Regions from separate parts of the Shewanella aestuarii genome, predicted to be linked through region 2. Evidence: predicted binding sites of a transcription regulator. Region 2 holds the regulator's gene; each other region holds the start of a gene.
The links. The regulator MetJ, encoded in region 2, represses methionine synthesis genes. The targets are predictions, from matches to a motif close to TAGACGTCTAGACGTCTA.
Positions count from the first base shown of each region.

Region 1 (10,727 bases), 280 kb from region 2:
GATTTCTCACGCTTAATGGAGTTAGTTGATAAACAATTGGTTGCACCGGTTAACAATGAGGTGATTAATACTAATATTCCTGAATTATATCGTTCACCACAAAACGATTGGTATGCACTAACGATGCGAGTGCGCAATGTGTATTCTTCAAAAGAGCGTACTGGAAAAATCGATATAGATTACGAAGACTTAGCTAAACCTGAGTACAAAGGTAAAATTTGTACACGCAGTGGTAAGCACCCTTACAATGTGGCATTAGTGGCATCAATGATCGCCCATCATGGCCAAGCTGAAACAAAAACCTGGTTAGAAGGGGTAAAAGCTAACCTTGCGCGTAAGCCGCAAGGTAATGACCGCGATCAAGTATTGGCGGTAAAAGAGGGGATGTGTGACGTTGCCATAGGTAATAGTTATTACTACGGCAACATGATGATGGATCAAAAACAAAAAAGCTGGGCGGAAGCTGTTTATATCAACTTCCCGAATCAAGCTAATCGTGGATCCCATATTAATGTGTCAGGAATGGCGTTAGCAAAGTTTGCACCTAACAAGGATAACGCGATAAAATTAATGGCATTTTTAACTTCAGATGTTGCTCAAAAAGCGTACGCAGAAGTCAATATGGAATATCCGGTTAAAGCGGATGTTAAACCGTCTGCAATGGTTGCCTCATGGGGAGACTTTAAAGCGGATTCATTACCCATATATAAGCTGGCAGAAAATCACCAAGCAGCGGTTAAGCTTCTTGATGAGGTCAAATTTGATTTGTAACACCTAATTAGTTTTTTAGGTTTCAAGCCAGTTTAGCTTTTTATTCAATACGGTGCCGAGGATGGTGCCGTATTGGTTTAACTGGATAGTTTATATGATTTTAGGCCTAAACAGAGGCTGGTCTCTTGCAAGTTATTCAATTGCAACAATATTAATATTGCCACTGATTGCATTAATTGTGCAGTCAACTCTTCCCGATGAAGCTGTTTTTAGTCATCTTTTTGATACAGTGTTGCCTGCTTACATCGTCAATAGTTTATCGCTAATGGTGTTTGTTGGTCTAGGTTCATTGATACTTGCAATCCCATGCGCTTGGTTTGTTGCTCGTTGCGAGTTTCCAGGTAGGCGATATTTTCAATGGTTATTGCTATTGCCGTTAGCCATGCCTGCTTATATTGTTGCCTATGTTTATACCGATTTGTTGGATTATGCAGGGCCGGTACAACGTGCTTTAAGAAGTACATTTGAATGGAGTTCGCCGCAAGATTATTATTTTCCACCTATTCGCAGTCTCAGCGGGGCTGCTATTATGTTGTCGCTAGTATTGTTTCCCTATATTTATTTGTTGGCACGCACTGCCTTTATGGAGCAATCATCTAGTTTATTGCATGCTTCAAGGGTAATGGGATGCAGCCCTTGGCAAAGCTTCTGGCGATTAGCGTTACCTTTGGCACGTCCAGCTTTAGCAGTGGGTGTTGCATTGGTGGCGATGGAAACCGCAGCAGACTATGCCACCGTGAGTTATTTTGCTGTGCCGACATTAACCACAGCAGTTTATGATACTTGGTTAGGTTATGGCAGCTTAACTGCGGCAGCGAAATTGTCAGCGATGATATTATTAGTGATTTTTGTCATGATAGGCGTAGAGCGTTTTGCTCGACGCAAACAAGAATTATTTCAAAAGCAAAGTGCGTTATTGGAAAGTGATCGTTATCAATTGATCGGTTTGCGGGCTTTTGGAGCTTGGGCTTATTGCGCCATACTTTTAATTTTGGCCTTTCTATTGCCGTTTGGTATTCTCGTTGGATATGCCATCGACTATTTTGAGCAAAGCTGGGACGATAGGTTTTGGCAATATAGTTGGAATAGTTTGTATATTGCAGCTCTTGTCAGTGGTATTTGTATTTTAATGGCATTATTACTGATGTTTGTTCGTCGCGTTAGCCCTCGCAATTCCGATAACCTCCCTTCAAGATTAAGCAGTACTGGTTATGCCTTACCGGGTACAGTACTCGCCATTGGTGTATTGGTGCCACTAACTTATCTTGATTTTGCGATTAATGATGTTTACGACTGGTTTGGTGCAAGGGGACCTGGATTGCTGTTTACTGGGAGTGTGTTTGCACTCATTTTTGCATTTTGTGTGCGTTTTATTGCCATTGCTATTGGCAGTTTAGAGAACAGTTATAAACGCATTTCACCTTCTTTGGATATGGCCAGCATTACCATGGGACAAAAACCAAGACAACTAATGATGCGGATCCACTTACCTTTGTTACGCAAAGGGATATTTGCTGGGGCGTTATTAGTATTTATTGAAAGCATGAAAGAGCTCCCCGCAGCGTTATTATTACGGCCTATTGGTTTTGAAAACTTAGCTACTTACGTATTCCAATTTGTGTCAGACGAAAAATTAGAGCATGGGGCACTCGCTGCAATTGTGATTGTTTTTGTTGGTTTAATCCCGTTAATTTATTTAAACCGTTCGTTGGAGCATACCAGTTAATATGTCTACTTTATCTATTGAAAATGTGTTCAGCGATTATCAAGGACAAGTGATTTTACAAGATTTAAATTTGACCTTACAGCAAGGAGAAATAGTAGCACTTTTAGGCCCTAGTGGCTGTGGTAAAACCACATTATTAAGAGCTATCGCAGGGTTACAGCCTATTACTCAGGGGAGTATCTGCATTAACGGTACTTGTTTAAGTGGTGATCATGTTTTTATTCCCAGCGATAAACGGGGTGTGGGAATGATTTTTCAAGATTATGCGTTATTCCCGCACTTAACGGTGGCTGATAATATTTTATTTGGTGTGAAGGGGTTAGATAAAGAGCAACGGCAAGCTCGTTTAGATGAAATGCTTGAGCTGGTGAAGTTGACCGGGCTTGGTAAACGTTATCCGCATGAGCTATCCGGTGGCCAGCAGCAACGAGTTTCTATTGCTAGGGCATTGGCTTATGAGCCTGAATTATTATTGCTAGATGAACCCTTCTCTAATATTGACTCTCAAGTGCGTAACGAGATGATGTTAGAAATTCGCCATATCTTAAAGCAACGTGATGTCAGCGCAGTATTTGTTACCCATAGTAAAGATGAAGCATTTGTCTTTGCCGATCAATTAGCTTTGTTTAAGCAGGGCGCTATTGCGCAGCATGGTTTAGCAGAAGATTTATACGCTAAGCCAAATGATAGGTATGTGGCTGACTTTTTAGGTGCGGGAAACTATTTACCTATTTCAGTAAAAAATAGCCATGAAGTTCACTCACCTATTGGTGTATTGCAAAGCAGTCATGTAATCAATTACCCTGTTGATTACCAAGGTGAAATGTTGTTAAGGCCACAGCAAATCGAACTTGTTGCTAATGAGCAAGGTAAAGCTATGATCATTGAACGCCGTTTTTTAGGTACAGTTTGTCATTATTGGGTTAAAGTGGGCGAGCATCGAATAGAAGTAAAAAGCCAAGCTTTACAATTATCTATTGGACAAAAAGTCGATTTATTTGCGCCAGTGCACCCCTTGGTTATTTTTTAATTGTGTCTTAATCAAAAGCAATCTACATTTATTCTTCTTATTTTTGAACAAATGTAGCTTGATTTTGGTATTTAATATCAAGCTTGACAATTCAGTACAAACAACAATCTAGGTGGTATGTTTCAACATGGATAATCAAATTATGCCCCGCGAGCAACTAGGGATTTGCGCAGAAGGTAACTTACACAGTGTTTATTTGATGTTTAACGCTAACGATGGCGTTGAAGATCAACTTCGCCCATCGATTGCCAGTGTTGCACAATATATCTATGAACTGACAGACCAATATGCCGACAGTGCATTCAATGGTTTTGTTGCAATCGGAGCTAATTTTTGGGATACCTACTACCCAAATGCTCGTCCAGCGTTATTAAAGCCTTTCCCTGCGATGAATGAGGGTAATCGCGATGCTCCGGCAATCGAATACGATTTATTTGTTCATATACGCTGTGATCGGTTTGATATTTTGCATCTTGTTGCCAATGAAATTAACCAAATGTTTGAAGATTTAGTGGAATTGGTAGATGAAGAGCGCGGCTTCCGCTTTATGGATAATCGCGATTTAACCGGTTTTGTTGATGGTACAGAAAACCCTAAAGGACGCAATCGCCAACAAGTTGCATTAGTGAGCGATGAAGATCCTGAGTTTAAAGGTGGTAGTTATATCCACGTGCAAAAATATGCGCATAATCTTAGTAAGTGGCATAGATTACCTGTTAAAAAACAAGAAGACATTATTGGTCGCACAAAGCAAGATGATATTGAATATGCGTCAGAAGATAAACCGCTCACTAGCCACATCAAGCGAGTAAATTTGAAAGATAGTGCGGGTAATTCAATGGAGATTTTACGTCAGAGCATGCCTTATGGTTCGATTAAAGAGCAAGGTTTGATGTTTATTTCTAGTTGTAAAACCCCCGATAACTTCGAGCAAATGCTGCGCAGCATGATATTTGGTGATGGTCATGGTAATCATGACCACTTGATGCAGTTTACTAAAGCGTTAACTGGCTCGTCATTTTTTGCACCTTCGTTAGATTTTTTAACTCAGTGGGATGAAGGTTGAGTTAGCTGATTTGAGATTAGGCAGTAAAAAAGCAATGCGAACTGCATTGCTTTTTTATGATTGCCAATGACAGGCAGGATAAAATGCTGCTACTAGCTACTCTGCGTAGTTAAATAGTGACTTTACGGTTTCTAGAGTGTCGTCAATGGTTTTAATGCTTGATGGACAGATAAAGATAGTGTCATCACCGGCAATCGTGCCTAAAATTCCTTCAGGTTTGCCGATTGAGTCAAGTAAACGTGCAATTAATTGCGCGGCACCAGGACTGGTTCTAACCACAATCATGGCTTGATTATGATCAACATCCAAGACCAGGTTTTTTAATGGACTTCCAGCAGTAGGTACGCCTAATTCAGCGGGTAAACAATACACCATTTCTTGTTTGGCATTACGCGTTCGCACCGCGCCAAATTTACTGAGCATGCGCGAAACTTTTGATTGGTTAATATTGCCGAATCCTTCAGTTTGCAAGGCATTAACAATTTCGCTTTGACTGCCAAAACGCTCTTCTTTAAGAATCGCTTTAAATGTTTTGATCAAATCATCCTGACTTTTATTGGTTGGCATAAAGTATTTTCATCTTATAGTTGTTATTCATAAAAACGCTTTATTTTGAATATAAGTAGCTTAACTGTCAAGAAAAACTCATTTTTGATGAATAAAAATTCACTGCGCAATTAGTTGTATTGGCGCGAATTGTTTACTTGGTGCTTGCCACCCCAGTTAACACCATAATGGTGTTACCGCTTTGGTCTAATAAATGAAGTTGCTTGTTTATCATTTGTATTTGGTTGACTAAAGGCAATGTTTGCAAGACTTGTTGCTCTTGTTGCATTAACGCCTCAATACAAGCTTTGCGAGTTAACCCATCTGAAGTTAATGTCAGTTGCTTGCCTGTTATTTGGTATTGGCCAAAAAAGCCATTACAACTGGTATTGCCAGTTAATTTACCATTTTCTGCAAATATTAATTTGGCTGAACTGTAATCGGTCACAGTGTTAGATTGGACTGAATCGACTCGCCACTCGCCGATAATATTATATTCGGGCTCGATATTGCTGGTGGTTTGACAGGCGCTTAAAGACAAAATAACTGCTACAGCACCAATGAAATGTTTTATCATGGGATATTCACTGAAAAGACTTTAATTAGCGCTATTCTACTACTAGGCACAATACTGTGTAAAAGTGTGATCTACTGTTCAGTGCTTTTATTAGGAAAATTTAATGATCAAATGGTTAAAAGTCCTGCATTATATCGGCTCGTTGATGATGTTGTTTGGTGGGTACTTACTTTTATTTACCCAAACCAGTCAGCAAATTGATGGCATGATGGTTGTTGCATCATTAATAGGCTTAGGATTATTGATGATGGCGCCATATCCTGTCGCATTAGTCATTGAGTGGTCTCATCGTCAGCAAAAGCAACAACAAATAACCATCAAGAAAACTCAAACCAACACGTTAGACAAAGTACAACCTAATGAATCGCAGGATAAGTAGTTGATTATTTACCGACTCGCCACTCTTACTGATGTTGCCCAACTTCATGAACTAGAGACTTTACATGTGAATGCTGAACTTAGCAGCTACGATCCCAGCCTACAAGCTCAGGGTTTATCACGTGGGCAGCTTGAGTCGCTCATCGAGCAACATTGGATCATGCTGGCATTAAACGAGCAGACAATTATTGGTTATGTGATTGCGGCTAAATGGTCATTTTTTGCGAAGCAGTCTTTGTATCAAAAAATGATTGCTCTATTGCCGAACATTAATATCAGTCAAGGTCAGTTTCCGGTAAAGGTAACCATTGCTAACAGTTGCCAGTACGGTCCAATATGGATTGATCAACAATATCGTGGACAAGGGATATTTGCTAAATTGGTTGATGGGTTAGCAAGTAAAGTTAAAATAAATGTCAGGTTTTTAGTGGCTTATATTGCTGAAGATAACGAACGCTCATTTAAGGCTCATACTCAATATGCGGATATGCAGGTTGTCGATTATTTTAGTTTTCAGCAGCGTGACTTTTATTTATTAATCAAAGCGGTTTAATGGCATTTTTAAGGTGCTTGGGTGGATTGTATGTCTGTTGAAGCAAAATTTAACACTTTGTTTGGGGCTTTTAAGGATTTGCAACTAAGTGCATTTGATAATATTAAACTTGTTGTTGCAGTATTAAGTGAGTCACAGCAGGATTTTAGTTGTCATGAAATTACTCTTGATCCTACAGAGGGGGATTAGTGTACTTTGCCGTCTGCTGGTTGGAAGGATGGATTGTTTGCGGCCCATGTAATCAATATCAAGTATCATTCAAACTTTGTGATAACCCTAGTAGTATAAAAGTGCTCAGCCAAATTGATGTACCAATAATGAGTATGCAACAAGTCAGCTTTATGTGTGTTGAAAGCGCTCACTTTGATCATTGCTGATATTTTTAGTTATTGTAGATAATAAAAAACCGCCCGCAGGCGGTTTTTGTAATACATTTATTTATAAGCCGGCATCAGCGCGTAAAACTTCTGCTTTATCAGTTGCTTCCCATGGGAAACATTCACGGCCAAAATGGCCATAAGCTGCCGTTTGTTGGTAAATCGGACGCGCTAAATCTAGCATTGCTGTTAAGCCATACGGACGTAGTTCGAAGTGTTGACGTACTAATTTAATTAATACTTCCTCAGACACTTTTCCTGTGCCAAATGTTTCGATGCTAATCGATGTTGGCTCGGCCACGCCAATGGCATAAGATACTTGAATCTCACAGCGGTCAGCTAAACCAGCAGCAACAATGTTTTTAGCAACATAACGCGCAGCATATGCTGCACTACGGTCGACTTTTGAAGGGTCTTTACCTGAGAATGCTCCACCACCATGGCGAGCCATGCCACCATAAGTATCTACGATGATTTTGCGGCCTGTTAGACCACAGTCACCCACAGGACCACCAATCACAAAGCGACCGGTTGGGTTAATGAAAAACTTGGTGTCTTTATTTAACCATTGCGCAGGTAATACAGGTTTGATGATGGTTTCCATCACACCTTCAATGAGATCTGCTTGCTTGATGTCTTCGCGGTGTTGAGTGGACAATACGATAGCATCGATACCAACAATTTTACCTTCATTATAAGCAAAGGTTACTTGGCTTTTTGCATCAGGGCGCAGCCAAGGCAATGTGCCATCTTTACGTACTTCAGATTGGCGTTTAACCAATTTGTGAGCGTAAGTAATAGGGGCTGGCATTAATACGTCAGTTTCGTTGCTAGCATAGCCAAACATTAACCCTTGGTCGCCGGCACCTTGCTCTGCTGGATCTTCACGGTCAACACCTTGGTTGATGTCTGGCGATTGCTTACCAATTGCGTTTAATACTGCACAAGAATCTGCGTCAAACCCCATGTCTGAGTGGGTATAACCGATTTCACGGACGGTTTTACGGGTAATTTCTTCGATATCAACCCAAGCAGAGGTGGTCACTTCGCCACCCACTAATACCATGCCTGTTTTGACATAGGTTTCACACGCAACGCGAGCTTTAGGATCTTGCTCAAGAATTGCGTCTAATACCGCATCAGAAATCTGATCGGCGATTTTATCTGGATGACCTTCTGAAACTGATTCAGAAGTGAACAAGTGCTTTGCCATAGTTGGAAGTTCTCGTCGTTTGCTGGAAGAAAAAATTTTAAAAAAGTATACGTCTAGACGTCTATTCTAGTCGAAATCGATTTTGATAACACCCCTGTATACGATCAAAAGCTAAGTTTTGTGCAATACCGCAAAAATTCATTTTTAGTCCATTGTTTTTGTTTCATATCAAATTTAATTAACTTTATGATTAATTTTGACTTTTGTGATGGCCGAACAATTTGCCGTTTCTATTTTGTACAAAAATATGAACAATCTAATTTATGAAAATAAATTTAATTCATGCTTGCAATGATGAAATTAGCTTTTGTTTAGTGATTATTTATTTTGTGTTAGCGCTAACTTTCTGGTTTTAGATAGTTTTATCATAATAACTAGCGTGTAAGTTGGTGGGATATTAACCGCGACGAAATATAAATTTGCGTCACGCCGCCGAGTAAGGGAAAATATGACTCCATAATTGCCCGCTAGACCTCATCAACAAGAACAAGCAGGAGAGAGCATGTCATCTCGTAAAGAACTCGCTAACGCAATTCGTGCGTTAAGTATGGATGCCGTTCAAAAAGCTAATTCTGGACACCCAGGCGCACCAATGGGTATGGCCGATATTGCTGAAGTGTTATGGAATGATTTTTTAAAGCACAACCCTAACAACCCAAATTGGGCAGACCGCGACCGTTTTATTTTATCTAACGGCCATGGTTCTATGCTTATCTACTCTTTACTGCACTTAACCGGTTATGCACTGCCAATTGAAGAATTAAAACAATTCCGTCAATTACACTCAAAAACACCTGGGCACCCAGAATACGGTTACACCCCTGGTGTTGAAACAACCACAGGCCCATTGGGTGCGGGTATCAGTAATGCCGTCGGTATGGCGATTGCTGAAAAAACTTTAGCCGCTCAATTCAACCGCCCAGGTTTTGATATTGTTGATCACTTCACATATTGTTTCTTAGGTGATGGCTGTTTAATGGAAGGTATCTCTCATGAGGCTTGTTCATTAGCAGGTACATTAGGTTTAGGTAAGTTAATTGCATTTTGGGATGACAACGGTATTTCTATCGATGGTCATGTTGAAGGCTGGTTTACTGACGACACACCAAAACGTTTTGAATCTTATGGTTGGCATGTTATTGCAGACGTTGATGGCCATGATAGTGATGCTATCCGTGCTGCAATTGAACAAGCTAAAGCTGTCACAGACAAGCCAACCATGATTTGTTGCAAAACCATTATTGGTTTTGGTTCACCAAATAAGTCTGGTAGCCACGATTGTCACGGAGCGCCACTTGGTGATGCTGAAATTGCAGCGGCTCGTGAATTTTTAGGTTGGCCACACGCACCATTTGATATTCCTGCTGATGTTTATGCGGGTTGGGATGCAAAAGAGCAAGGTCAAATGAATGAAGCAGCATGGAACGATAAGTTTGCTGCATATCAAGCTGCATTTCCTGAATTAGCTGCAGAATATGAACGCCGTGTATTAAAAGGTGAACTACCAGCTGAATTTGAAGCCAAAGCGCAAGCCTTTATTCAAGAGTGCCAAGATAAAGGCGAATCTATTGCAAGTCGTAAAGCGTCACAAAATGCCATTGGTGTATTTGGTGCCATGTTACCTGAATTACTAGGTGGTAGTGCTGACTTAGCTGGATCAAACTTAACCCTTTGGTCTGGTTCTAAAGGGATTCAAGATGATCCTGCTGGCAATTATATTTTCTACGGTGTTCGTGAATTCGGTATGAGCGGCATAATGAACGGCGTGTCTTTACACGGTGGTTTCATCAATTATGGCGCAACCTTCATGATGTTTATGGAGTACGCTCGTAATGCGGTACGTATGTCTGCGTTAATGGGTATTCAAAATATCTTTGTTTACACCCATGACTCAATTGGTCAAGGTGAAGATGGCCCTACTCACCAACCCGTTGAGCAGTTAGCTAACTTGCGCTTAACACCTAATATGGCGGTATGGCGTCCATGTGATGCAGCAGAAACTGCAGTAGCTTGGAAAGCAGCTATTGAGCGTCGTGATGCACCAACGTCATTAATTTTTAGCCGTCAAGGCTTAAAAGCACAAGCGCGTAATGCTGAGCAGCTAGTAAATGTAGCTAAAGGTGCATATGTACTTCAAGACTGTGATGGCGTAGCCGATGTGATTTTAATTGCAACCGGTAGTGAAGTTCAGCTAGCACTTGATTCTGCTGCGGCATTAACTGCTGATGGTATTAAGGTTCGTGTGGTATCTATGCCTTCAAACACTGAGTTTGATAAGCAAGATGCTGCTTACAAAGAATCAGTATTACCAAAAGCGGTCACTAAACGTGTTGCAATTGAAGCCGCTCATACAGATTTCTGGTACAAGTATGTTGGCTTTGGCGGTGATGTTGTTGGTATGACAACATTTGGTGAGTCAGCGCCTGGTGGTGACTTAATGAAACACTTTGGTTTCACTGTTGAAAACGTTGTCAGCAAAGTAAAAGCATT
Region 1 is NZ_CP050313.1:3,292,772-3,303,498, reverse strand. Features, by position in the region: gene HBH39_RS14485 (Fe(3+) ABC transporter substrate-binding protein) at 1-771, shown strand, start outside; gene HBH39_RS14480 (ABC transporter permease) at 866-2,497, shown strand; gene HBH39_RS14475 (ABC transporter ATP-binding protein) at 2,499-3,527, shown strand; gene HBH39_RS14470 (Dyp-type peroxidase) at 3,655-4,593, shown strand; gene argR (transcriptional regulator ArgR) at 4,690-5,160, opposite strand; gene HBH39_RS14460 (META domain-containing protein) at 5,294-5,716, opposite strand; gene HBH39_RS14455 (hypothetical protein) at 5,820-6,095, shown strand; gene HBH39_RS14450 (GNAT family N-acetyltransferase) at 6,096-6,647, shown strand; gene HBH39_RS19855 (hypothetical protein) at 6,678-6,836, shown strand; gene metK (methionine adenosyltransferase) at 7,086-8,237, opposite strand; gene tkt (transketolase) at 8,740-10,727, shown strand, end outside.
Region 1: a site for MetJ is predicted at 8,284-8,301, ahead of metK (methionine adenosyltransferase). Genes of this name have one in related genera too.

Region 2 (10,727 bases):
GTCGTTATCGATATCTTGTTGGGTTTGAGGGGCAAGAACATAGGGCATTACGCCTTGTAACATGCCACTTTGAAATGCCGCAGCTAACTCCGGGTTTGCGGCCATCATTTTACCTAGCGGTGAAGTAGCACTGCTAGGGTCGCCAAACGCACCAGACATGGCTTTAGCGCCAAAATCTGAAAAGTTAACTTTCATTGCTGGATTCCAAGTGACATTTTGAAAGTGCAATGAATGCGCTTTGGTCCGAAAATCACCTGTAATTTGAATTCTATCTAAAGCGGTGTGGCGTTCGGTTTTATCTACCCGCGAATTGAGATCATCAAGTTCTTCGGTAATGTCTGCTAGTTGCTGTTTAAGATCGGCGATTTTTTGGGCGTCGATATCTGCTGTAAAACCAGCCCCGCTAAAAAGCAGTGCATTAGCCACTAATATTGAAATGAGAGTACGCATAATATTGCTCCCTAAAATTTGGTTGTTTTTTGTGCTTTCAACCAAATTTTGATTGTCAGAGTCCCTGAGGCTAAGCCCCAATATTTTTTGATTTCAAGATGTAATCTGTGCCTATTACGACACCTTGTTTAACCCTAAGTGGCTATTAACCGCAGGTTTGTGGCTGATCTGAATCCGCAGCGTGGTCATATAAAAACTGCTGAATATCTTTCAAATCTTTCTCTGATAAGGCTTTAAATACTTCAGGTTTGGCTTTGTGTTGATCGCGTTTGAAAAAGCGATCCCATTGACTCATGGTTTTTGCCATCGGGGTTAACTCTGGTCCTTCTGTGCCGACACTATGACAAGCTTTACATTCTTTTTTATAAAGGTGTTTACCTTTTTTCGGATTGCCACCCTCAGCCGCCATTGCTTGACTACCAAGTGATAAAAACAGAGCCATTGCAATGGCAACTTTTAGATTGATTTTCATTGTTCACATCCTCATCTAGGGTATGGGGTTCACCCCAATTACTTTTAATTTAAAACCGTGTCCTTGTTGTTAAGAATGTTACCTAAAAGTAGGTAGTGTTAATTTGAAGTAGATCAAGTTAATGAGAAAAATCTAATTGATAAAAATTTAATTGAAAAAAATCTAATAGACTGGGTGTGATCAAGCTCATAGGAGATGATTAAGTTTAGTGATAGGCGGATATAGCGAGTATGGCTGTGTTAAATATGGGGCATTTAAGCTAATGCATAGATAGATTTTATGGTTAGCACTAAAGCACTTAATGTGCACAGGATCAGCGTTGCGGTGCGGGTTTTATTTTTATCCACTTTGCCAACAAGCCGCCCTGCAACGAAATAACCCGCAACGACAGAGGGAATTAACATCACAGATAGCCACATATGCTTCCATTCAACCAAGCCGACCAAAACTAAAATAAGCAGTGCAATTACCGAGCTAAAAACAAAATAGGCAGACAATGCCGCCCTAAATTGACTGGCATCTTTACCCGACAATAAAATCGCCAGTGGTGGACCGCCAATCGCCGCAATATTGCCAAAAATACCCGATACCACACCTGCAATAAACAAGGTAAGTCGATTTACCGGCGCTGAAAACTTAAACACACTTAACAAAACCGCGGTAAACACAATGCCAGCGATGGCCAAGCCTAATACCGCTTGCTGGGCGAACAGTAATAATGCGGCGCCTAGAAATCCCCCAGGAATTCGACCGATAAGCGCATATTGCAATCCGTTGAAGGCTAAGTGAGCTCGCTCTCTATATAAGGTCATTAATGAAATAACAAATCCCATCACAATTATCGGTATAGGCACGAGTTGTGGGTCAACAATATACAGGAGTGGACTGGCAACCACGGCTAAGCCAAAACCAATTAAGCTTTGGGTTAATGCACCGCAAAAAATAATCACTGACGCTAAAATCAATGTGGTGGGATCAATAAATGACATAAAATGGAACTCGTTATAAGCGTCTGATTGAGTATGGGTTACAAAACGGAACATACAGAATTAAGAAAGGCGTAAAAACAACATTCCACCAAGATAACTATCCTACACATAGGATAGTTATCTTGGTGGAATGTGATTGAAGAGTTTGGGTAATTCTAATTTGCAGAAATTACTCTAAGTCTTCCCATTCAATACCCATTTGATCCATTAATGCTTTCGCTTCACGCGGGATGCTATCTGGCTCATCTTTTGATAAATCATTATCATCAGGCAATGGTTGACCTGTGTAGGCATGCAAAAATGCTTCACAAAGTAATTCGCTATTTGTCGCGTGGCGCAAATTATTCACTTGGCGACGGGTGCGCTCATCGGTCAATACTTTCAATACTTTTAAAGGAATTGATACGGTGATTTTTTTTACTTGTTCATTCTTCTTGCCGTGCTCGGCATATGGGCTAATATAGTCGCCATTCCACTCAGTCATTAACTCACCCTTTACTATAAATTCGCTGCAGATTTTAAACCCTTACAATCTCTAGTCAAATTATTGCTGTGTTTTAGTGCACATTGCAAATAGATTTCTTGATGTTTAGACGTCTAAACGGCTATTTTTGTTGACCTGAGTAGTTCTGTTAGGTAAATTTAGCCATCTAGACATCTCTTTTGTGTGTTCATCGTGTTAGGAGTCAACCATGACCAAGTCTTGTAAACAACATAACAGTGCTACCGTCGCCGTGCGTCAGGGCATTGAGAGTGACACACAATATGGTGCTGTTGTTCCGCCAATTTATTTATCGACCAATTATTCATTTGATGGCCATAAAAATCCGCGCGAATTTGACTATAGTCGCTCAGGTAATCCTACTCGTTGCATTTTAGGTGAGGCTATTGCCAAGTTAGAGCATGGCGCAACGGGGGTGGTGACTTGCACTGGTATGGCTGCTATTACCCTAGTAACCAGCTTATTAGGTCCAAATGATTTACTTGTTGTTCCGCATGATTGCTATGGTGGCAGTTACCGTTTATTTACCAACTTAGCTAAAAAAGGCCAATTTAAACTGGCGGTGGTCGATCAAACCAACGAACAAGCTTTGGCTGAGGCTATTGCTAGAAAGCCCAAAATGGTCTGGTTAGAAACGCCATCTAACCCACTACTACGTGTTGTCGATATCGCTGAAATCGCTAAAGCGGCTAAACAAGTCGGTGCATTAGTAGCAGTAGACAACACCTTTTTGTCTCCTATTTTGCAACAGCCACTTAATTTAGGCGCAGATATTGTGATTCACTCAACCACTAAATATATCAATGGGCACAGTGATGTTGTCGGTGGTGCTGTGGTGGCAAAAGATGCCGAGTTGGGAGAGCTACTACATTGGTGGTCGAATACTTTAGGGTTAACAGGCTCAGCGTTTGATAGCTATTTAACCTTACGCGGTATTCGTACGCTTGCGGTGCGTATTCGCGAACATCAAGTCAATGCCCAGCGTATTGTTGCGCTGTTAAGTCAAAGTGATGTTGTTGCAAAAGTGTATTATCCGGGGTTAAAAGACCATCCAGGTCACGAAATTGCGGCGAAACAACAACAAGGCTTTGGTGCTATGTTAAGTTTTGAACTCAATGGCGGTGAAGCAGAAGTGGTTGCCTTTTTATCTGCATTAACTTTGTTCAGTGTTGCTGAAAGTTTAGGCGGGGTGGAAAGTTTAGTGGCCGTTCCTGCCACCATGACGCACAGAGCAATGGAGCCAGAGGCTCGCTATGAGGCCGGTGTTAAAGATACATTATTAAGGTTGTCTGTTGGTATTGAAGATGGCGATGATTTAGTGGCAGATATTCAAGCCGCATTAGCTGCAGTCGCAGCGTTGTAGTGGGTGCTTAAGGAGTTACAAATGGCGCGTGGTCATTTACATAAATTTGGTGGTTCAAGTCTTGCTGACGCCGATTGTTATCGACGTGTCGCTCATATTTTACTGACTCATGGTAACAGTGATGACTTAATTGTGGTGTCAGCCGCTGGCAAAAGTACCAATTTTTTATACAAGTTACTCAATTTGCGTGAAAGCGGTCAGTTGTGGCAAGAAGAGCTACAAGTGCTGATTAGTTATCAGCAAACCTTGATCGAACAGTTATTGTCTAATGAGCAAGCGCGCGATTTACGCGAGCGTTTATCAACGGATAAATCTCAATTAATTAGTTTGCTATCGCTTGAGCAGCGTAATGAGTACCAGCTTAATCAAGTTGTCAGTTTTGGTGAACGTTGGTCTGCTAGACTCATGGCGGCCTTGTTACGTGAATCAGGTGTGGCGTCTTCTCATGTTGATGCTTGCTCTATTTTAGTCGCCGATGAAGGCTCTGTGCCTAATATTCGTGTTGATGAATCGCGTGCCAAGGTGCAAGCATTATTAGCCGCTCACCCGAATGAAAGATTAGTGATCACCGGCTTTATTTGTGCCAATGGTCAAGGTGATACCTTATTATTGGGGCGTAATGGTTCTGATTTTAGTGCGACTTTAATTGCCAGTTTAGCTGACATTGGCCGTGTCACCATTTGGACGGATGTTGAAGGAGTATTTAATGCTGACCCGAATAAAATCAACGATGCCAAACTATTAAAAAGCATGTCGCTTGCTGAAGCCGATCGTTTAGCACGACTTGGCTCGCCGGTGTTACATTCACGTACTTTGCAGCCATTGTTTGATACCTCGGTCAGCTTGGCTGTGCGCTCAAGCTATGCTTCGCATACCGATTTCACCTTAATAGCCCCACAAAGCTCATCTGCAAGTGCCCCAGTAGTAACAAACCTCAATGAGGTGGTGTTATTTAGCTTTAAATCTAGTGCCAGTATTGAGCCATTATTAGCTATTTTTGCCCAAGCGGGTTTAACCCCACTGGCACATTGGGTGTTGGCTCAGCAAAAGCTAGAGTTAGCCTTTACGCTTGAAAGCCAAAAGCAAGTTCAGTCATTATTGGCCAGCTTTGCAGCTGAGTTTGTGATTGAAGATTTGCAAATACACAGCGATTTAGGTTTGGTGGCCTTGGTGAGTGCTGACGCTGAGTTATACCGTAGAAGCTTTGCGCGTTTGCTCAGCCGTGATGCTAAACCTATCTATCAAGATGGCTTAAGTTTGGTTACTTTAGTGCCACAAGCACAAGTGAACTTATTAACTCAAAAAGTGCACCGCCGCTGCGCTGGCCCTAGAATGCGCATAGGGGTATTGCTACTGGGCGTGGGTAATATTGGTGAAGCTTGGATTGATTTATTTAAACGTGCGCGCTTTGGTTTAAATAAAGAGCTGGAAGCCACGGTAGAATTGGTTGGTTTAGTGAGTTCTCAAAAAGCCTTGATTGATAACGCAGGTGTGGACTTAGACAACTGGCAGCAACAATATGAGCAACAAGCACAACCATGGAATTATGATGGTTTATTTGAGCAAATTGAGCAGCTATCTTGTGATGAAGTTGTTGCATTAGATATCAGTGCCAGCGCCTCATTAACCTTGCAGTACCCTGAGTTATTTGCCAGAGGTATTCATGTGGTTAGTGCTAATAAATTAGCCGGTTCTGGGCCATTACCTTTTTATCGTGAATTGAAACTGCAATTAGGTAATCGTCGTTTATTTTGGCGCTACAATGCCAGTTGTGGTGCCGGTTTGCCTATTCAGCATGCGCTTAATGATTTACGCAACAGTGGTGACACCATTGAAGCTGTAGGCGGTATATTTTCAGGTACATTATGTTGGTTATTTGAAAATTACGATGGCAGTAAGCCATTTTCAGAATTAGTCACCCAAGCAAAAAGCTTAGGGATCACTGAACCTGATCCTCGCGATGATTTATCTGGACGAGATATGCAGCGCAAATTGCTTATTTTGGCGCGTGAGATTGGTTTGGCAATTGAACTGGAAGACATTACCTTAAACTCATTAGTGCCAGCCCATTTAGCTGAGTTAACCTTGAATGAGTTTATGGCGCGCATTACTGAGCTTGATGATGACTTGCTACAGCAATTTAGTGCGGCTGCCGAGCAAGATAAGGTGCTGCGTTATGTCGCATCACTTGATAAAGCCGAAGGTAAATTGAAAGCTGAAGTAGGAATTCAATGGGTTGATCGCAATCACCCCTATGCCAATTTAACTCCTGGTGATAACGTATTTGTTATTCGCAGCGCATTTTATCAAGGTAATCCATTGATTATTCGCGGCCCGGGTGCAGGTAGGGAAGTTACCGCAGCAGCAGTGCAATCAGATTTAGTGCAAATCTGTCGAGATCTATTGCAAGAGTAAAGCCTATTTGCCAAGAGGTTATCTACTTAAAAGCAAGGCTGGTTAGCGGTCTTGCTTTTTTTTCATCGTTATCTTGCTAAATTGTCACTGTGGTTCAAATCATTCTATGTACTTTTATTCTTGACATCAGAGTCAGTTAAATTACTATGTAGACATGTAGACGTCTAAACGTCCGTTTAAACAAACCGAGAATTACACCCATCGATGCCACCATCGAAGCAGTTGAAGGAATAGAACATGGCTTTTCATCATGCCCAACACTCACAGTCGTTAAATCAGAGCTTATCTGAGCTAAGCGATATCAATGTGTCATTTGAGTTTTTTCCGCCTTCAACACCAGAGATGGAAACCATTTTATGGAACTCAATTCGTCGTTTAGAGCCGCTTAACCCTAAGTTTGTCTCGGTTACTTACGGCGCTAACTCTGGGGTGCGGGATCGCACCCATAGTGTGATTGAGCGTATTCAAAAAGAAACTAACTTATTAGCGGCACCGCACCTCACTTTAGTTGACGCCAGTGATGAAGAGTTAATTGAGTTAGCTAAGCATTACTGGAACTCTGGTATTAAAGATATTGTCGCGTTGCGCGGTGATTTACCTGAAGGCAGCCCAAAACCAACTCGATTTGCCAATGATCTTGTTAGTTTATTGCGCTCGGTCGCTGACTTTGATATTTCAGTTGCGGCCTATCCTGAAGTTCATCCAGATGCCCGTAACGCCCAAGCTGATTTAATCCATTTGAAAAAGAAAATTGATGCGGGTGCAAATCGTGCTATCACCCAGTTTTTCTTTGACGTTGAATCTTATTTACGCTTTCGCGATCGCTGTGTCACGGCGGGTATTGATGTCGAAATCGTCCCTGGGATTTTACCTGTCACTAACTTTAAGCAAACCAAACGCTTTGCCGATATGACCAATGTTGCCATTCCGCAATGGTTAAGCCGTCAATTTGAAGGATTAGACAACGACCCTGGTACTCGCCAATTGGTTGGTGCTAACGTGGCGATTGATATGGTCAAAGTGTTAGCTCGTGAAGGCGTGAAAGATTTCCACTTTTATACCCTGAATCGTGCAGAATTAACCTATGCGATTTGCCACACCTTGGGTGTTCGTCCTAAACCTTAGATGTTCGCACTAAACTTTAGGTATTTATCCTAAAAGTGGGTTCAAAAGCATCAATTAATTTTTATCGCCTCAGTTGTATTGCGACTGAGGTTTTTTGTATCTGAATTCTGTCACTATTATTAATATGCTGCTTGTTTGAAAATTCATCTATAGTGAAGTGACATTAACAAAGATGGATTTTGAAAAGGCATAACCATGAATAAATCGTTAATCGCTGCCACGTTTGTATGCAGTGTCGTTAGCCTACCAGTGAATGCATCTGTCCCCGCGACAGTGCAAGTGTGTGTGAGTTGCCATGGCGCTCAAGGCCAGGGATTAGAGGGTGTAGGGCCAAAGCTAGCTGGGTTATCTTCAGCTTACATGGCAGCTCAAATTAAGTTATTTCAGTCTGGCAGTCGCCAAAACCCATTAATGCAACCAATGGCAATGATGCTTCAAGGTGACAATATACAGGTTGCCGCCGATTATTTTGCATCTCAGCCAGTTGGCGACATCAGCTTACTTTATCGTGGTGACAAAGTCGCGATTACCGATCCTGCCGAGAAACTGGCATATCAAGGGGATTGGTCACGGGATCTACCTGCTTGTTTCTCGTGTCATGGTTCATCTGCCATTGGCGCAGAACAGTTTCCTCGTTTAGCTGGCCAACAAGCGAGTTATATTAAAAGCCAGCTTGAAGCTTGGCAAAAGGGCACTCGTAAGGGGGATGCCGATAATATGATGGCCAATGTCGCTGGCAAATTAACCGCTGCCGAAATTGACCAACTTGCGCAATATCTTGCCTCGCTGAAGTAAGGATACATTATGAAGTTTCGAGCAAAATATATTTTAAGTGCAGCGGCATTAGTGGGATTCAATATTAATGTTATTGCCGAGGAACTGCCTGATCGCCAGCAAGCTTTACCTTCAATGCCCAAACAAGCTGATCATTTATATCTTGAATCAGCGCCTTTAACCGATATTCCCGAAGGTGAGTTTGGTGATAAAGTCCGTTTGGGCTACCAATTATTTGTGAATACTCAATTATTGCGTGATAAAAATGTGGGTAACGATCTTAATTGTGTCAATTGTCACTTAAATGCAGGTAATAAGGCCAATGCGTCTCCTTTGTGGGGCGCTTATTTTGCGTATCCCGCCTATCGCAAAAAAAATGACAAAGTGAATAGTTATGAAGAGCGTCTGCAAGGCTGTTTTACGTATTCAATGAATGGCAAAGCACCAGAATCAGGCAGTAAAGAGCTAGTGGCATTGTCTGCTTATTCGTATTGGTTGGGGATGTCTGGGTTAATGCGTCAGCACAATGTTGCAGGCCCTGTGCCTGAGTTAAGCGATAGTGAATTAGTCAAAGGCGCCAAGCGCGATGATTTTATTTTACCCGAGCTCATCTCAAGTAAAATGGACCCAAATGCCTTAGCACAACTTCCTGGACGAGGTTATCCTGCTGTCCCAAAAGCTGAACTCGCTTATTCGCCAGAGCGCGGTGCAGAAGTTTATCAAGCCCATTGTCAATCTTGTCATGGCCAAGATGGTCAAGGACAAATGATTGCTGGCATTGCTGCTTTACCACCGTTATGGGGAGCGCAGAGTTACAACTGGGGGGCAGGTATGCATCGAATTGGCACCGCAGCAGATTTTATTTATGAAAATATGCCGTTAGGTAAAAGTGTCCAATTAACACCTCAACAGGCTTGGGATGTTTCATCCTATATTAACTCGCAAGAGCGTCCTCAAGATCCGCGTTTTAAAGGTCAGGTGAGTGACACTCAAAAGCAATATCATCAGCATGATGGCTATTACGGTAAAACAGTTGCAGATCAGGTTTTAGGGAGTGCTTCTTCAGCTAATTTTCCTAAAAAGTAATCGAGTTACTGCTTCGTATCTACTCAATAACGCCCTAGAAATAATTTTATTACTAGGGCGTTTAAGTGTTTAACCATTAATTGGAGCCCTTTTTTGTCAGATAAAAATTGTCCAATTTGCCAGCAAAGTAACCAGTGCATGATGGCAAATGGTGGAGATGTTTCAACCTGTTGGTGCTTGACTACAGATTTTTCTGCTGTCGATTTGATTGAGCAATATCAGCAACAGCATCCCCAAATTCTCCTCGATAAACAGCAATGCGTATGTCAGTCTTGTTTAGATAACATCGCCTCTGCTCAGCACCTCTCCAAAGCCAGTGTTCAAATTTTTACCCCATAATTGTATTTTCTAATGTTAGCTATTGATGGTTAAGTAGATCCTAGGAGAGGATTTGCAGTAAGGTTTAGATACTTATAAGGCGATATGAAAAATACCTGCAGATCACCTTTACTATAAATGTTCTGGATAAACTTGTTTAGTTAATGGTTTAGGTACTGCAATTTAAAACAGGGGATTGTTGCAAAAAATACGCTAATCAAGGTACTCTAAAAAATTGCTGAAAATAGACCTTAATTTTAATTTTCGCAGCAAGCAATAATCATAAATAACAATAAACATAATAATTAGCTCATCACGAGGTTTTTAATGGAAGCGGTCACAAGTATTGTAAATTGGATCAACGGCATTGTATGGGGTATTCCCATGCTGGTGATGATTTTAGGTGTTGGGTTATTTTTATCTATCGGTTTAAAACTGATGCCTATTTTAAAATTAGGCACAGGCTTTAAGTTACTTTGGTCAGGGCGTACCACTGATGATAGTGAAAAAGGTGATGTGAGCCCTTTTAACGCCTTAATGACCTCACTTTCTGCCACCATTGGTACTGGTAATATTGCAGGGGTGGCAACGGCTATTTTTATTGGTGGTCCAGGGGCACTTTTTTGGATGTGGTGTACTGCGCTGGTTGGTATGGCAACTAAGTTTTCAGAAGCCGTACTAGCGGTTAAGTATCGAGAAACCGATGCCAATGGTGACCATGTTGGCGGTCCTATGTATTACATCAAAAATGGCTTAGGCAAAAAATGGGCATGGCTAGGAAGCGCCTTTGCCTTCTTTGGTATGTTTGCAGGCTTTGGTATTGGCAATACAGTGCAATCAAATTCGGTAGCAGATGCGCTTAGCAGCAACTTCAGCGTACCAAGTTGGGTTACAGGTTTAGTATTAATGGTGCTTGTTGGTGCGGTTTTGATGGGAGGAATTAAACGTATTGCCGAAGTTGCAGGTAAGTTAGTGCCATTAATGACTGTATTCTACATTACTGCAGGTTTGGCGGTTTTAGTGGTGTATATAGACCAAATTCCTGCTGCGTTCGAGCTCATTATTCACAGTGCATTTAATCCCGTGGCCGCACAAGGTGGCTTTGCTGGTGCCGCTGTTTGGGCTGCAATTCGCTTTGGTGTGGCGCGTGGTGTGTTTTCAAATGAAGCTGGTTTAGGTAGTGCACCTATTGCTCACGCTGCGGCGAAAACTAATAACCCCGTAAAACAAGGG
Region 2 is NZ_CP050313.1:3,569,314-3,580,040, reverse strand. Features, by position in the region: gene HBH39_RS15615 (DUF3373 family protein) at 1-450, opposite strand, end outside; gene HBH39_RS15610 (c-type cytochrome) at 596-922, opposite strand; gene HBH39_RS15605 (sulfite exporter TauE/SafE family protein) at 1,177-1,911, opposite strand; gene metJ (met regulon transcriptional regulator MetJ) at 2,081-2,395, opposite strand; gene metB (cystathionine gamma-synthase) at 2,604-3,776, shown strand; gene HBH39_RS15590 (bifunctional aspartate kinase/homoserine dehydrogenase II) at 3,798-6,191, shown strand; gene metF (methylenetetrahydrofolate reductase) at 6,429-7,316, shown strand; gene HBH39_RS15580 (c-type cytochrome) at 7,512-8,111, shown strand; gene HBH39_RS15575 (c-type cytochrome) at 8,121-9,176, shown strand; gene HBH39_RS15570 (cysteine-rich CWC family protein) at 9,270-9,515, shown strand; gene HBH39_RS15565 (alanine/glycine:cation symporter family protein) at 9,822-10,727, shown strand, end outside.

Region 3 (10,727 bases), 1.7 Mb from region 2:
GGACGAATGGCAGGGTCGACTAGCTTAGTCATCACTTCTGCGTTAGTCCGGCCACGTAAGTCTACTTGCATTTCTGCAATCATATTTTGACCGTATTGCTGTTTAAGATCCGCATCTACTTTATAAAGCGCTGCTTCGATTGAAAGTGCTGCGTTTAAGGTTGCTTTTTCAGAAGCATCAACATTCATTTCTACATTGACTCGTGGAAAATCATGGGGGATTTTAGGTTGGCCAATAAAGCGTACTAATCCACCAGTATACAAGCCTGCACAAATTAGTATTAAGCTGATAAATAACATGATCACCGTATAACGATATTTAACGGCCACGACTAGGCTAGGGCGGTAGACGGTGACAATAAACCAACTGAGGCCTTTTTCGACTTTGCCTTGAATAAAATTGACCCCATTACGCAGCCAGTCTAATGGGTTTTTAGAGCCAGGTTGCACGACTTTAGGTTTTTTCATGTGAGCTAAGTGAGAAGGTAAAATCAATTTTGATTCAACCAATGAGAACAATAGGCATAAAATTACGACGTAACCTATGGCTTGACCAAAGGCAGAAGAAGGACCGTCATCTAAGGTGATAGGCAAAAAGGCGGCAATGGTGGTTAACACCCCAAAGGTGGCTGGTATGGCGACATGCTTTACACCTTTAATAACACTATCAATATTTTGCCCGTTTTGTTCGCATTCTGAGTGGGCGCTTTCACCCATGACAATGGCGTCATCAACGACAATACCCAGAACCAAAATAAAGGCAAACAGGCTAATTACGTTGATGGTCACGTCAATAAATGCCGTAGGCAAAAAGAGTAAAGTCCCTAAGAAGCAGACTGGTAAGCCCATCATGACCCAAAATGCTAAACGTACCCGTAAAAACAGTGCCAGAATTAGAAATACTAATAAAGCACCACTTTTCATGCTGTCTAACATTAGCTGCAAGCGACCTTCAAGGTAGTAGGTCATATCAACCCAAGGTTCTAGTGTTACCCCCTGTGGCAGCGTTTTTTGCTTATTTTCGACATACATGCGAATGGTTTTAGCCACATCGGTAATACTTTGATTGCGCGCAGCCCCGATAAAAAAGGTAACAGAATTCATACCATTAAACTTCGAGTATTGAATCCCATCTTCAAAGCCATCGTTTACCTTGGCTACATCACCTAATAGAATATTGGTGCCATCTGCTAGAGTAAGCAGTGGTAAGTCTTCAAATTCATATCCGACATATGCTTGATTTTGCACCCGTAAATTAATGTAGCCATTTTCTGCTTTAATTTGACCCGCAGACATATTGCGCGAATAACCTCGAACTGCTTCTGCCACATCATTAAAACTTAATCCAAATTCTCGCAAACGGTCTTTACTGACTTCGATACTGATTTCATAATTTAAACCACCATAGAATTCAGTAATATTCACGCCAGGTAGTTGCATCATTTCATCATGAATGCGTTCCCCAAGATCTTTGAGCTGACGTTCAGATAAATCTCCATATAGGCTTAGATACATCACTTCTTGACGAATTTTGATCCGCTCTACTTTTGGCGGCTCCATGCCTGCAGGAAAGGTCGAAATTGAATCAATTTCCGATTTCACTTCCTCTAACACCACCTGTGGATCGTATTCTTCTTCGATTTGAAAGTAACCGTTAGCCATATTGCGGTTAGAATAGGTGATAACTCTTTTTAGCCCTTGAACTCTTTCCAAGGCTTGTTCAATTTTGACCGTTATACCTTCTTCTACTTCCTGTGGCGCAGTGCCCGGGTAAACGGCACTAAACTCAATCCAGTTTATTTCTATTTGTGGGAAAAACTGCTTTCTAATAGTACTAGCTGTTAATAAACCACCCACTAAAATAATAATCATCAATAAGTTAGCTGCTACAGAGTTACGGGCAAACCATGCAATTAGCCCTTTGTTAGTATCTTCCATGACTACTCTCCACTGTCCATTGTAAGTTGAACAGTCGCCTCTAATGATGTGTCTGTGGGTTCGGATTGAAGTAATTTATCTTGCGGTAATTTAAGCTTCATGCCTTCAATAGGATAATCCAATGCGGATGTGATAAGACGCATACCGTTTTTTAGACCGCCAGAAATTACCACATTAGAACCATCTTGTCTTAGCATGGTAACGTCTTTATAGCGTAAGGTATTATCTTCATCTAATATGGCTACTTTGCCATTAGCGATTAAATGACGCGGTACTATGGTGACATCTCCAGCTCGAGCGCCTTCTATGTTAGCCGTGACATAAGTGCCGTAGCGTAATTCTCGCGAATTTGATTTCAGTCCGTAGGGATCGCTGACTTCAGCAACTAAATAGGTCATACGACTTTTACTATCGACTACGCCTTCGCTGCGAACAATTTTGGCTTGCCATTCGTGCTTACTGCCAGCGAAATTACCCACCAGTGTCACATTAGCATTAACGCCTTTTGATTCTAGATATTGAATTTCTTTATCTGCCAAGGGTAGGCGCACCTCAGCGATATCAGTATTTAATAATGTACCAATAGGCGTGCCTTTACTGACATATGATGCTAAACCAATTTCTCGGCTAGCAATTAAGGCGTCGTATGGAGCCCGAATGATCGTGCGTTCAAGGTTTCTGGTTGCCCGTTGTAAACCTGCTTCGGCGCTTTTTAGGCGAGCAATTTCTTGTGCTAGTTGTGGTTTTCGTAAACTTAAATCCGTTGGCTCGCTGTCGGTAATTCTTGCCCATTCGAGTTCAGCTACCTTTGCGTTCGCTTTTTCTTGAACCAGTGATGCTTTTGCCGTTGCAATATTGGCCTGCGCATCGAGCAAATCTGACTGGTAATCACTATCATCTATTTGCGCCAGAACAGTGCCGGCTTTGACAAAACCGCCTTTTACAAAAGCAGGATCAAGATAGGTTATTTCGCCGCTAACTTGAGCAATGATATCTGTTGTGTATTTTGCATTAACAACACCATAAGAAGAGACACTAAATGTCATAGGCTGATATTCAATTGTCTCAATTGATACCAAAGGTGTGGTGTCTATGGCCGGTTTTTCTTCAGGGGGTTTTTGTAACGCAGAAATTCCAGCAAAGGCACCAATTCCTATGGTTAGTACGACAATGGGTAATATAATCTGTTTTGTTGTCGCCACGAGACATCCTTAATTTGTTAGTGTTAATACTACGTCATCTGCCAATTATACTTAGCATGACTAAAATTAAGCTTATATTAAGCTAAATGTTGTTTTGTTGTTGTGTCAATGTGTAAACTTGTGTGTCTAACGTCAGCACAATACGCATAAACAATATGGAATGTTCATTGGATGGTTATCAATCACCTACATCAACTCGAAACCTCAAGATTATCATTGTCGTTGATGACTGAAGATGATACGCCATTATTTTATGAGCTCGATCAAGACGAAGCGGTAATGAAATACATTAATGGCGGGGTAAAAAGTAGCCACGACGATATTCATTTACGCTTTTTGCCAAGATTTCGCCGATATAATTTGCCAGAAAAAGGCTTTGGATTATGGAAGGTGACTGCAAAACCATCAGTATTTACATCAGAAATATCAGGGCAATATTTAGGTTGGATTTTAGTAAGACCTATGTATTTTTATACTGATAATCCGCATCACCATAATATTGAAATTGGATGGCGACTAAAGCAAAGTGCCTGGGGAAAGGGGGTTGCCACTGAAGCGGCAACAGCGGTGATGGATTTTATCGCTCAGCAACCTGAAGTGACTATGTTTACCGCTATTGCATTGGAGCACAACTTGGCGTCAATCGCTGTCATGAAAAAGCTGACAATGCAGTTTGTTAAAAAAGCGCTGCATACTGATGGCCCAGTTGCGCAAGAGTTAGTGTTTTATCAAAAAAGGCTCTAATAGGGCTATGGTTTAGATAACAAAAAAGCCAATCAACTGACTGGCCTTTTAGATTAACTGTTATATTAAAATCAACAGTATTACTGATTTAAACTCTATTTTTTAGAATCTAAGTAGCGCTCAGCGTCTAATGCCGCCATACAACCTGTGCCAGCAGAGGTAATGGCTTGACGATAATGTTGATCCATAACATCACCACAAGCATAAATGCCTTCAATACTAGTTTGGGTCGCATTACCTTGTAAGCCACTGTTTACCTTTAAGTAACCGTGGTTCATTTCAAGCTGACCTTCAAAAATACCGGTATTAGGACTATGACCAATCGCAACGAAAACGCCAGCGACTTCTAAATCAGTAATTGAGCCATCTTTGGTGCTTTTCTTTTTCAGTCCTGTTACACCCATATCATCGCCAACCACTTCTTCAAGGGTTTGGTCTAGATGAAGGATGATGTTGCCGTTAGCCACTTTGTCCATTAAGCGGTCAATTAAGATCTTTTCTGATCGGAAAGTATCACGACGATGGATTAAATGTACTTCTGAAGCGATATTACTTAAATAAAGAGCTTCTTCAACAGCGGTGTTACCACCACCAATAACCGCAACTTTCTGGTTACGATAGAAAAAACCATCACACGTTGCACAAGCTGAAACACCGCGCCCCATGAAAGCTTCTTCTGAAGGTAGACCTAAATATTTAGCTGATGCACCAGTGGCAATAATTAATGCATCACATGTATATTCGCCATTATCACCCTTAAGACGAAACGGACGTTCAGTCAGTGTGACTTCATTAATGTGATCAAACAAAATTTCAGTTTCAAACTTTTCAGCATGCTTTTGCATGCGTTCCATTAATGCTGGACCGGTTAAGTCTTCAGCGTCACCTGGCCAGTTTTCTACTTCAGTAGTGGTAGTTAGCTGTCCGCCTTGCTGCATGCCGGTGATCATCACAGGTTTCAGGTTAGCACGGGCAGCATAAACCGCTGCAGTATATCCAGCTGGGCCAGAACCTAAAATTAATAGGTTACTATGACGAGCTTCACTCATTTTAATTCTCCAGATTGATGCATAACGCAATTTGCAAAGATTGTAGGGAATTTACCTTTGTGGGTAAAGGGCACAAACGGTTATCTATTTCGATTGCGGTAATCTAATGTGTCAATAAATGCTGTCAGCTTAACGTTAAGCCAACAGCGAAAACGGTAACAACTAACTAATTGTTCAGTATGAAAGATGGCAAGAAGGAAGATTGTTTTTCTCTAAGTAATTCTGATGATACTCTTCAGCAACATGAAATGTTTGTAATGGAACGATTTCAGTAACTATGTGGCGCTGCCCCCAACGTCCACTCCGTGCAAAAGCGAGTTTAGATGCTTCTGCTTGGGCTTTTTGTTGTTTGTCATGATAAAAAATAGTGCTTCGATATTGAGTTCCAATATCGCCACCCTGCATGTTGAGCTGAGTTGGATTATGGTTTTTCCAAAAGATATCTAATAAGTCATCAAAACTCACAATATCAGCATCATATTCAACTTGAACTACCTCAGCATGTCCTGTCGTACCTGTTTTAACTTCCTCGTAGGTTGTCGCACTGTCTTTTCCCCCCATGTAGCCACAGGTTGCGTTAATTACACCATTAACTTCACGAAAGAAATACTCAACACCCCAAAAACAACCTGCCCCAAATGTTGCTAACGCCATGATGCTTCCTTGAAATAATTAAATGACTCGTGGATGTCTAGATGGCTAAAGTGTGAATAGTTTTACTTAAATAAGCAATAGTTGTTTTGATAATATTTGTATGTAAGTTATCAATATTGAATATACACACCAAAATTTGTTTCAAGCTATGGTAAAATCCGCGCCAACAATAAAAACTCAGTATTGATCGTTAGCGTTTGTTGATCGGCTTTAAAGCCAAATCCACTCAATAAAAACAACAATAAACTGAGAGTCCACATATTCAAGGAGCTTAAGTTGCAAGCACAACTTATGGAAAAGAAAGATTTTCTTGCTTTTACATTAGACAACCCAGCAGGCATATCAACAGGATTTAAATTTGAACTAGCACAGCACACTCAGGTTGAGGTGCTTGATACAGGTGCGATTGTTTTTAGTCCAATAGATCAAACTACGACTGGTCAACATAGCAAAAGCATTGTCCTTTCATGTGCGGTTCATGGCAATGAAACGGCTCCAATTGAAATTTGTAATGCCTTAATAACAGCATTATTAAATCAAACCATTAAAACAGCTCATCGATTATTATTTTTAATTGGTAATCCACCCGCTATCCACAATAAAACCCGCTTTATTGAAGAGAATATGAACCGCCTATTTAGTGGTGCCCATTCTAAAGGACAAGGCTTGATAAATGATGAACGTATCCGCGCCAAAAAATTAGAAAAATATGTCGCCGACTTTTTTAATAACGACTCAGCAAATAGTCAGCGTATTCACTATGATTTACATACTGCGATTCGTTCATCAAAACATGAAAAATTTGCTATCTATCCATATCGTTCAGGGCGCAGTTATAACGGAGAGCAAATGATGTTTTTAGCTGCGTGTGGTGTTGATACCATACTTTTTCATCATGAACCTACAACCACATTTAGCTATTATTCTTCTGAGCAATTTAATGCCGATGCTTTTACTGTCGAATTAGGTAAAGTAATGCCATTTGGTGAAAATGATATGTTACGTTTTGAACAGACACAGATCATGTTAACCATGCTTATCACTCAGCCGTCTGTCACTGTTGAACCATACGACCCAAAGCAACTCAATTTATACAAAGTCTCACGCTCGATTAATAAAAACGCAGATGACTTTAATTTTGCCTTTGCCAACGATGTACCTAATTTTAGTCAATTTAGGCAAGGTGAAATATTAGCAACAGAAGCAGGTAAGGCGATAACCGTTAATTCGCCAGTTGAAGCGATAGTGTTTCCCAATGCAAATGTACCCGTTGGGCAACGCACAGTATTGTGTTTGGTACCTGCGCCAAACGAAGATGTACAGTAGGCTAAAGCTATTGCGTAAAGCAATATATACAATGTTAGTCTTCCTAAAATCGTAACGTTAATTTAGAAACTATTGTATGGTAGTTTACGTTAACGTAATGTCTGACAGTAAATTATAATTAGGTCGCTACGATTTGGCGTAGCGACTAACAACAACAAGAGCATATTATGAGCAACGCACCACTGAACAATGAAACAGTGCACCGTGTCAGCTTCTTAGATAAAGCGTCATTGCACATTCCAATTTTGCGTATTCTTCAAGCCGATGGCACAACATATGAGAATGCAGTGCTACCCGTTATAGACCAAGAGCTTGCTGCAAAAATTTACGATACTTGTATTTTTACCCGCGTTCTTGATGAACGTATGTTAGGTGCCCAACGCCAAGGTCGTATTAGTTTTTATATGACCTGTATTGGAGAAGAAGCTGCCGTTGTTGGTAGTGCTGCAGCATTAGACAAAAACGACGTAATTTTAGCACAATATCGTGAGCAAGCTTCGTTGCGCTACCGTGGTTTTACGACTGAACAGTTTATGAACCAAATGTTCAGTAATGAAAAAGATCTCGGTAAAGGTCGCCAAATGCCAATTCATTACGGTTGTAGTGAGCTTAATTATCACACTATTTCATCTCCGCTAGGGACCCAAATTCCTCAAGCAACAGGGGTTGCTTTTAGTCAAAAGCTAAAAGGCGAGCGCAACGTGACCATTTGTTATTTTGGTGAGGGCGCTGCATCTGAAGGAGACTTTCATGCAGGCTTAAATATGGCTGCAGTGTTAAAGGCTCCAGTTATTTTCTTCTGTCGCAACAATGGTTATGCCATTTCAACGCCAACCGAAGAGCAGTTTGCAGGTAACGGGATTGCTAGTCGCGGTGTGGGCTATGGTATGCACACCATTCGCGTTGATGGTAATGATATGTTAGCTGTATTAGCGGCTACTCAACAAGCCCGTGCTTATGCTCTTGAAAATAATGCACCGGTATTGATTGAAGCGATGACTTACCGTTTAGGGGCGCATTCGTCTTCTGATGACCCATCTGGCTATCGTTCTAAAGAAGAAGAAGCGAAATGGCAACAGCATGATCCTGTTAAGCGCTTTAAACTTTGGTTAATTAATAAAGGCTGGTTAAAAGAAGCTGATGATACCAGTATTTATGAAAAGTACCGTGAAGAGGTGCTTGCTGCTGTTAAAGTAGCTGAAAAGCTACCTGTACCTCACTTGGACCAAATTATTGAAGATGTATACGACGTACCAACGCCGGCATTGAAAAAACAGTTAAAAGAACTGAAAGAACATATCAGTAAATATCCAAAAGCGTATCCGAAAAGTGCAGGGAGACTATAAGCCGTGGCTCAAATGAATATGTTACACGCCATTAATGAGGCGTTATCGATTGCCATGAAAGCCGACGAGCGCATGGTTGTTTTTGGGGAAGATGTCGGCCATTTTGGTGGTGTTTTCCGTGCAACGTCAGGATTGCAAGAGCAGTTTGGTCGCGATCGCTGCTTTAATACCCCTTTAACAGAGCAGGGGATTGCCGGTTTTGCCAATGGTCTTGCAGCAAACGGCATGACTGCGGTTGCTGAAATTCAGTTTGCCGATTATATTTTCCCGGCATTTGATCAAATCGTCAACGAGTCAGCTAAATTTCGTTACCGCAGTGGTAACGAATTTAATGTTGGCGGCCTCACGTATCGTACACCTTACGGTGGAGGTATTGCTGGTGGTCATTATCACTCACAATCGCCTGAAGCCTATTTTACGCAAACACCTGGTTTGAAAGTGGTTGTGCCTCGTAATCCAGAACAAGCTAAAGGCCTACTACTCGCTGCTATTCGCGATCCTAACCCTGTGATTTTCTTTGAACCTAAGCGCCTTTACCGCGCCTCTGTTGGCGATGTCCCTGAAGGTGATTATCAAATCGAATTAGGTAAAGCCGATGTGGTTAAGCAGGGTAGCGATATCACTGTTTTGGCTTGGGGTGCACAAATGGAGATTGTTGAAAAAGCCTGTGATATGGCAGCTAAAGAAGGTATTTCATGTGAAATCATCGACTTACGCACTCTATCGCCATGGGATGTTGATACTGTTGCCAAATCTGTTAAGAAAACCGGTCGTTTAGTGATTAACCATGAAGCGCCATTAACGGGTGGTTTTGCCGGTGAAATAGCCGCAACGATTCAACAAGAGTGTTTCTTGTATTTGGAATCACCTATTAGCCGAGTTTGTGGTTTAGATACGCCATACCCACTCATTCATGAAAAAGAATATATGCCTGATGAATTCAAAACGTTTGAAGCCATCAAAGCGACAATGTCATTTTAGGAGTGGTTATGATTAAAGATTTTATTCTACCTGACATTGGTGAAGGTGTTGTTGAATGTGAATTAGTCGATTGGCTGGTGTCTGAAGGCGATACTGTTGTTGAAGATCAGCCAATTGCAGATGTAATGACAGACAAAGCGTTAGTGCAAATTCCAGCGCCCCATGCAGGAGTCATCACTAAACTATATTATGCAAAAGGTGATATTGCGATTGTGCATGCGCCTTTGTATGCAGTTAAAATTTCTGATGATGTCGAGCAAGAAGCACCAGTGCAACAAGTTACCACTGAAACAGCGCAAGTTGATGTTACACAACATCAAGTAACAACATCGGGTGTAACTGTAGAAGACTTCCTTTTACCGGATATTGGCGAAGGTATTGTTGAATGTGAGCTTGTCGATTGGTTAGTTGCCGAAGGTGAGATGGTTGTTGAAGACCAACCGATAGCTGACGTGATGACAGATAAAGCATTAGTTCAAATCCCTGCGATGAAAGCCGGTAAAATTGTTAAACATTATTATCGCAAAGGTCAATTAGCTAAGGTGCATTCACCATTATTTGCTATAGAAGTTGAAGCTGATGTTAGCGTTACTGTTGAGGTTGAAGCACAAACTGCACCAGTGGCAGCAATGGCATCAAGTTCAAATGAAATGGTGATTCAGGGTAAAGCGTTAGCAAGTCCTGCGGTTCGCCGCATGGCAAGAGCTAAAGACATTAACATTGCAGATGTTAAAGGATCAGGAAAAAATGGCCGTGTTTATAAAGAAGATATTGAACGCCATCTTCAAAATGATTCATCTGCAATCGTAACTACTTCGGACACAGCATCTGCACAATCGGTTCAAGTGACAACGTCTACTGCTGTCAGCAATTCAACAGATAGAGTAGAACCCATTAAAGGTGTTAAAGCGGTAATGGCAAGAATGATGACAGAGTCTGTGTCAACCATTCCACATTTTACTTACTGTGAAGAGTTCGACCTAACCGATCTAGTTGCCATGCGTGAAAGCATGAAACAGCGTTATTCAACCGAAGAAGTTAAATTAACCATGATGCCTTTCTTTATGAAAGCCATGTCTTTGGCATTAAATGAATTTCCTATTCTAAATAGTCAAGTTAATGCTGATTGTACCGAATTGACCTATAAGTCTCGTCATAACATTGGTATGGCGGTAGATTCAAAAATGGGGTTATTAGTACCTAATGTTAAAGATGTGCATCTGAAGTCAATCTTAGAGGTCGCAGCTGAAATAACAAGGTTAACAAATGATGCTCGTAGCGGTCGGGTATCGCCAGCCGATCTGAAAGAAGGAACCATCACGATTTCAAATATTGGTGCTTTGGGTGGCACAATTGCAACACCTATTATCAATAAACCAGAAGTCGCTATTGTTGCTCTAGGTAAACTACAAAATTTACCGCGTTTTAATGATAACGGTGAAGTCGAAGCACGCAAGCTAATGCAAGTAAGCTGGTCAGGCGATCATC
Region 3 is NZ_CP050313.1:1,846,784-1,857,510, forward strand. Features, by position in the region: gene HBH39_RS08350 (efflux RND transporter permease subunit) at 1-1,937, opposite strand, end outside; gene HBH39_RS08355 (efflux RND transporter periplasmic adaptor subunit) at 1,940-3,139, opposite strand; gene HBH39_RS08360 (GNAT family N-acetyltransferase) at 3,311-3,883, shown strand; gene trxB (thioredoxin-disulfide reductase) at 3,979-4,932, opposite strand; gene msrA (peptide-methionine (S)-S-oxide reductase MsrA) at 5,107-5,586, opposite strand; gene astE (succinylglutamate desuccinylase) at 5,863-6,912, shown strand; gene HBH39_RS08380 (thiamine pyrophosphate-dependent dehydrogenase E1 component subunit alpha) at 7,080-8,258, shown strand; gene HBH39_RS08385 (alpha-ketoacid dehydrogenase subunit beta) at 8,262-9,239, shown strand; gene HBH39_RS08390 (dihydrolipoyllysine-residue acetyltransferase) at 9,248-10,727, shown strand, end outside.
Region 3: a site for MetJ is predicted at 5,617-5,634, ahead of msrA (peptide-methionine (S)-S-oxide reductase MsrA). Genes of this name have one in related genera too.